DNA from 3 places in the Pseudomonas sp. LS1212 genome. Region 2 is predicted to be linked to each of the others. Evidence: riboswitches for the same ligand, from Rfam matches in the RefSeq annotation. Region 2 holds a riboswitch; each other region holds the start of a gene.
The links. Region 2 has a riboswitch for cobalamin ahead of cobO (cob(I)yrinic acid a,c-diamide adenosyltransferase). Riboswitches for the same ligand answer to the same signal wherever they lie in the genome.

Region 1: linked by a shared signal. The riboswitch ahead of cobW (cobalamin biosynthesis protein CobW) and the one ahead of cobO (cob(I)yrinic acid a,c-diamide adenosyltransferase) in region 2 are both predicted to bind cobalamin.
Region 3: linked by a shared signal. The riboswitch ahead of NVV94_RS15400 (ABC transporter substrate-binding protein) and the one ahead of cobO (cob(I)yrinic acid a,c-diamide adenosyltransferase) in region 2 are both predicted to bind cobalamin.

The regions. Positions count from the first base shown of each region.
Region 1 covers NZ_CP102951.1:2,167,653-2,169,908, reverse strand. The annotation lists gene cobW (cobalamin biosynthesis protein CobW) at 1-820, opposite strand, end outside; cobalamin riboswitch at 913-1,117, opposite strand; cobalamin riboswitch at 1,376-1,602, shown strand; gene NVV94_RS10160 (CbtB-domain containing protein) at 1,697-1,882, shown strand; gene NVV94_RS10155 (CbtA family protein) at 1,894-2,256, shown strand, end outside.
Region 2 covers NZ_CP102951.1:4,343,073-4,345,328, reverse strand. The annotation lists gene NVV94_RS20230 (C40 family peptidase) at 1-309, shown strand, start outside; gene NVV94_RS20225 (class I SAM-dependent methyltransferase) at 325-987, shown strand; cobalamin riboswitch at 1,074-1,301, shown strand; gene cobO (cob(I)yrinic acid a,c-diamide adenosyltransferase) at 1,491-2,102, shown strand; gene NVV94_RS20215 (cobyrinate a,c-diamide synthase) at 2,099-2,256, shown strand, end outside.
Region 3 covers NZ_CP102951.1:3,300,320-3,302,575, forward strand. The annotation lists rRNA gene NVV94_RS15395 (16S ribosomal RNA) at 1-208, opposite strand, end outside; cobalamin riboswitch at 714-909, shown strand; partial or broken gene NVV94_RS15400 (ABC transporter substrate-binding protein) at 1,053-1,466, shown strand; gene NVV94_RS15405 (hypothetical protein) at 1,601-1,864, shown strand; gene NVV94_RS15410 (DUF4332 domain-containing protein) at 2,051-2,256, opposite strand, start outside.

The DNA.
Region 1 (2,256 bases), 2.2 Mb from region 2:
TCTCATCTGCTTGCGGCAATTGGATGGAGATGGAGTCGAAGGCATCGTGGTCATGATCGTCGTGATCATCGCCGTCATGGTGGTCGTGGTGTGTACGACGAGCATCGATATGCGCCTCCGACTCGGCTCCCAGACCCAGCAGGACCTCCAGCGGCAGGCGACCGCTGCTGGCTTCGATCACTTTGACCGCCGGCGGCAGTTCTTCAGCCACTTCGCGGCGCACGGCGGCGAGCAATTGGGCGTCGATCAGGTCCGCCTTGTTGAGGATGACCAGGTCTGCGCTGGCCAATTGGTCGGCGAAGAGTTCGTGCAGGGGCGATTCGTGGTCCAGGTTCGGATCGAGCTTGCGCTGGGCATCCACTTGATCCGGGAAGGCGGCGAAAGTGCCAGCAGCGACGGCTGGGCTATCGACCACGGTAATGACCGCATCGACGGTGCAGGCGCTGCGGATTTCCGGCCACTGAAAGGCTTGGACCAGAGGCTTTGGCAGCGCCAGGCCCGAGGTTTCGATAAGGATATGATCGAGGTCACCGCGGCGCTCGACCAGCTCGCGCATCACGGGGAAGAATTCTTCCTGGACGGTGCAACACAGGCAGCCGTTGGCGAGTTCGAAGATCCGGCCGTTGGCTTCTTCTTCAGTGCAGCCGATGCTGCATTGCTTGAGGATCTCGCCGTCGATACCCAGCTCGCCGAATTCGTTGACGATGACGGCGATGCGTCGGCCCTGGGCGTTGTCGAGCATGTGTCGCAACAGGGTGGTTTTGCCCGAGCCGAGGAAGCCGGTGACGATGGTGACGGGAAGTTTGGCCAGTGTTTTCATTGGATGCCCTTGGCGGATGGCGGGCATGCAGGACGAGTACCTCGGTGCCAGGCACGAGGTCGCATTCGCCACCGGATCACCCCGCCCGGTTGTAGTGAGAATCTGTCCGAGGCAGGTCTCCTGGCTTGCTGTGTGCCGATCGCTTTCGATCGGCGAGCCCGACGCCTTCCCGCATCAGTGCAGTGGCATTGTCGGATCTTTCACGGCTTACAGTTGCGGGGGCAGCCGCGGCATTGGACCGCGTTCCCGTCTTAGCTCCGGCTTGAAGGCTGGAGAACCTCGAATGGGCAAGGCTACGCAGTGGTTGCGGGTTGGTCAATCGCATCTGTCGAGTTGATTGCGCGGCGGGGCTCCCTGTCCGGCGCACCTCGATCGGCGTAGCCGCTGCCGCCAGGCTGCGCTGGGGCCGCAAGGCCCCCTGGCAATCTCAAGATCCTGCGCCTGCTTCGCACGCGAGCGCAGCCTTCGGCAGCGGCTACAAAGGTGTGAACAGGCGCATACCCAAGCAACCAACACCCCACATGCCATTTGACGCCCCCCACCCACCCATGCTCTCCTACGCGGATTCGTTTGGGTGCCCTTCACAGGGTGAAACGGGAAACCGGTGCGTCAGGTGCTACTACACTACCTGGCAAGTCCGGCGCTGCCCCCGCAACGGTAAGCGAGAGAAGAATCAGATCCACTGTGCCAGCTGTCCGGCATGGGAAGGTGATTCTTGCAGGCTTGAGCAACACGCCAGCCCCTCGCAAGCCCGGAGACCGGCCCAGACCATACCTGACAAACCCGCGGTGGGCGGGCGCTGTTGATACCTCTGCGAGCTCGCGCGCAGGGGTTCTTCGCGCTTGGCCGCCTCGATCACCACAAGAGGGAAGCGCCATGCCCATCACTACCGCCAGCCACTCAGCCGTCGTCACGTCCACCCAGACCCAACGCCTGGTCGTCGCCATATGCGCCTCCGTGCTCGGCATCTGCCTGGTCTATTTCGCCGGTTTCTCGCACATCGAAGCCGTTCACAACGCCGCGCATGACACCCGTCACAGCGCCGCTTTCCCGTGCCATTGAGAACAGCCAACATGATCAAGCGCATTGCCCGGACTGCAGGCTTTACCGGCCTGCTCGCCGCCCTGCTGTTGACCCTGCTGCAAAGCTTCTGGGTCGTCCCGCTGATCCTGCAAGCGGAAACCTATGAAAATGCGGCCCCTGCCGTCGAAGCACACGAGCATGCCGACGGCGCTGCGGCCGGGCACAGCCACGATGCCGAAGCCTGGGCGCCGGAAGATGGCTGGCAGCGCCTACTTTCCACCACTGGCGGCAACCTGGTGGTCGCCGTCGGCTTCGCGCTGATGCTGGCCGCGCTGTATACCCTGCGTGCACCCGGCCGCACCTCCGAAGGCGTGCTGTGGGGGCTGGCCGGTTTCGCCGTGTTCTGCCTGGCG
Region 2 (2,256 bases):
CTGATCGGTTACGTCTACCGTGATGCTGCCGGTATTTCCCTGCCGCGCTCTACCCGTGAAATGATCGGCCTGCGCGCTCCCGAAGTCGGGCGCGATGCGCTGCAATCCGGCGACCTGGTGTTTTTTGCCACCAACGGCGGGTCGCAGGTCAGCCATGCCGGTATCTACGTCGGCGAAGGGCGCTTTGTCCACGCGCCGGCCACTGGTGGTACGGTACGCCTGGATTACCTGTCCAATGCCTACTGGCAGAAGACCTACCTCAACGCCAAGCGCGTCCTGCAGCCGACCAGCCTGGCGCGTAACCCCTGACAAAGGGAGGCCGGCATGACCGCCCAAACGCTCTACCTGGACGACGCGCTGTACCACTACCTGCAGGACGTCTCGCTGCGCGAAACACCGCTGCTGCAACAATTGCGAGCCGAAACCCAGGCGATGCCCATGGCGCGTTGGCAGGTTGCGCCCGAACAGGGTCAGTTCCTGGCCTTGCTGGTGCGCTTGATCGGGGCGCAGCGGCTGCTTGAAGTCGGCACGTTCACCGGTTATAGCGCCCTGTGCATGGCTCAGGCGATGCCGGCGCAGGGGCGATTGATCTGCTGTGATCTTCCGGGAGACTACAACCAGACGGCCCTGCGTTATTGGCAGCAGGCGGGGGTGGCCGACAAGATCGATCTGCGCCTGGCGCCGGCATTGGACACCCTCGCACAACTGGAGGGGCAAGGTCAGGGCGGCAGTTTCGACCTGATCTTCATCGACGCCGACAAGGCCAACTACCCGGTTTATCTGGAATACGCCTTGCGTCTGCTGCGGGTTGGCGGCCTGGCCATTTTCGATAACACATTATGGAGCGGTCGGGTGCTGCAGAGCGAACCCGACAGCGCCGATACCCGGGCCATCCAGGCGCTCAATCGCGCCTTGAAGGATGACTCGCGCGTCGATCTTTCGCTCTTGCCACTGGGCGATGGCCTGACCCTGTGCCGTAAACGCTGAGCGTCACCGGGCAGCCGTTACCCGCCAGATTTTGTTGCCCACGTCATCGGCCACCAATAATTGACGCTCCATCCCCAACCCTCTAACCTTCGCGACTTGTTCCAGGTGCTCTGCAATCGTTTCGGTTGCCGGAGTGAAACAGGGAAGCCGGTGGGCGTGCATGGCGCGCGATTCCGGCGCTGCCCCCGCAACGGTAAATGAGTCAAGGTCGCGCAGTGGCCACTGGATGCGGTTCGGGTCCGGGAAGGCGTGTGACCTGGGTGTGCGCACCCCACTCATGAGCCCGGAGACCGGCCTGAAACATCCCACGGCATCACGCAGCCTGACGCGCGCCGGGCCCGATCCGGGCACGGCCGCCGCACGCTGCGTCTGCTTTGATCCATCCATCTGTCGCGCGGGTGAGAGCGGCATTGACGATTTCCTGCCACCAGGCCAGGGCTGGCGCCCCGTCTGTCGTGGTGCTTCGTCGATGCCGGCCATCTGCGCGTTAGCGGAGAGCTGCGATGACTGAAACCACCGAACGTGATGAGCGCCATGTGGCGCGCATGCTGCGCAAAAAGGCCGTGATCGACGAGCGCATTGCCAATGCGCCGAACGAGTGTGGGTTGTTGCTGGTATTGACCGGCAACGGCAAAGGCAAGAGCAGCTCCGCTTTCGGCATGCTCGCCCGGGCCATGGGCCACGGCATGCAATGTGGTGTCGTGCAATTCATCAAGGGCCGCACCAGCACCGGTGAAGAGCTGTTCTTCCGGCGCTTTCCAGAGCAGGTTCGCTTCCATGTCATGGGCGAGGGTTTCACCTGGGAAACCCAGGATCGCCAGCGCGATATCGCCGCGGCCGAAGCAGCCTGGGCGGTGGCCCGCCAGTTGCTGAGCGATCCGTCGATCAGTCTGGTGGTGCTCGACGAGCTGAACATCGCCCTCAAGCACGGCTACCTCGACCTCGATCAGGTGCTCGGCGACCTGCAGGCACGCCCACCCATGCAGCATGTGGTAGTGACCGGCCGCGCCGCCAAGCCCGAAATGATCGAACTGGCCGATACCGTCACGGAAATGGGCATGCTCAAGCACGCGTTCCAGGCCGGCATTCGTGCCCAGAAAGGCATCGAACTATGAGTGATGCGCGTCATTGCCCGGCGGTGTTGATCGCCGCGCCGGCTTCCGGCCAGGGCAAGACCACCGTGACCGCCGCACTGGCCCGCTTGCACCGTAACCAGGGGCGCAAGGTGCGGGTGTTCAAGTGCGGCCCGGACTTCCTCGACCCGATGAT
Region 3 (2,256 bases), 1.0 Mb from region 2:
CCGAAGATCCCCCACTTTCTCCCGTAGGACGTATGCGGTATTAGCGTCCGTTTCCGAACGTTATCCCCCACTATCAGGCAGATTCCTAGGCATTACTCACCCGTCCGCCGCTCGCCACCAGGTACAAGTACCCGTGCTGCCGCTCGACTTGCATGTGTTAGGCCTGCCGCCAGCGTTCAATCTGAGCCATGATCAAACTCTTCAGTTCAATACTGCTTGGGTTTTGAGAAAACCCTAAACTTGGCTCAGCAATCTCAAAATGAACTATATGATTGCTCATGTAGCCACTTGTGATGCTGATAATCTTTCTGACTATCAGTCTGAGCTCACAAGCACCCACACGAATTGCTTGATTCAGTTGTTAAAGAGCGGTTGGTTGATTCTTTCGTCTCAACCGAGGTGCGCATTTTACGCTTTCCTCTGTCTCTGTCAAGCGTTTATTTTCAGAAGTTTTTCGATTTTCTCGTTTAACTTCAAACACTTGACTCGCTTCGATCTCTCGTTGCGGGAGGCGAATTCTACAGCGTTTCAAACCGTTGTCAACGACAAAAATGATGGCGGTTGCCAAGCCCTGCTCTTGCAGCTTCTGCAGCTACTTACTGAAAGCACTCTATATAGTCAGCGTTGCACTGTTCGGTTTAAACCAGGGTCGCGATGTCGCTCGGCTCAAATACTTCTAATCCGCACATGGGCCCCCCTTGGGCAGCATGATCGACTACCATGCCGCCGCCGGTTTCCAAATGGGATTAATAGGGAATCCGTGGTGCTTATGCAGCATCAAACGGAACTGCCCCCGCAACTGTAGGTGCTGAGCCTGCTCCTGAACTGCCACTGGGATTGCTTCCGGGAAGGCTGGAGCCAGGCGATGACGCATCAGTCAGGAGACCTGCCGGCCAAGCAAATCACTAACCGGCGGGGTGTCCGGGAAGGACATCCTTGCCGCGCGCGTCACCTCGGTGACCGGCCTTGCACTGCTCCTGCGGCAGCGTTCGATGATGTGTTTCCAGACTGTACACCCCCGCTCCGCGTACGCTTCAAATGGAGATTGCATCATGCTGCTGCCCCGCTTTGCCGCCCTCATCACGGGTCTGGGTCTGTCCGCCCTCGCCCATGCGGCCCCTACCCACTATCCCCTGACTGTAGAGAACTGCGGCAGCACGCTGACCTTCCAGCACGCACCAGGCCGTGCAGTGACCATCGGCCAGGCCGGCACCGAAATGCTCTATGCCCTGGGGCTCGGCGACAAGCTGGTCGGCACCTCGTTGTGGTTCAACGATGTATTGGCCAAGTACAAGGCACAGAACGACAAGGTCGAACGCCTGGCCGATAACGATCCAAGCTTCGAGGCAGTGATCGGCAAACGTCCGGAGCTGGTGGCAGTGCAGCTGGAGTGGATGGTCGGCCCGCAGGGGGCGGTCGGCACGCGCGAGCAGTTTCACGAACTTAAGATCCCGACCTACCTGATACACCAACTGCCTTGCCCGGTTGATGCCAGCCATGCCCAAAGATGATGCCGATGTGCAGGTGAACACGCAAGTCAACGTTCTGTCCGAAAAAGACGCTGCAATTCGCTTCGCCTTCGCTTTACCCAAGGCAGCGCATGAAGCTGGCATTAGCCCGCAGGAAGCCTGCAAGGCCCCACGCTGGCAGTCGCCGGACACCCTACCCGGACAGCATGCCCCTTGTCCTGCCTGAACCCGTAGACGATCCTGACCGCACCCGCTGGGCAGAAGAGTTATCCCTGACGGATGAGCAAAGGCGCGACAACGCCGTGGTCCGGCAAACCCATAGTGGCAACCTTGAAAGCTATGCCGGCTCAGCCGCCGAGCAGGCGCTGGCGCGTCGTCGTAGAGAGCTACTCTAGGCGTCGCCAGCGAGAACTAGAAAATGCATGAATGGAGTGAGCGTGTGGGATCAAAGCGGACCGTCGCGTACTAACGTGCCGCATAACCGGCTGCCAACTAAGAACAGTATAGTCGGCAGTCCGGGCTGATGTAACTGTTAGGCAGTTACGGTGGGCAATACTTCGCTTTTTGTCACCCCACCTTGGCTACAGTATCTTTTCCAAAGCTTTAGCCTGTTTGATCCAGTCTTTCACCAATTCAAAGGTGGGTGCCCTACCTACCAATTTGATTTTCTTTTGTTCAATCAATTCCTCCAACTCAGAGTGCAATTTTTCTGGCCGTTGCTTGGCAAGATCGGGAATCGCTTTCACTCCATCAATATGCTCTAATAGGTCGGATAAAACTCCTCCGA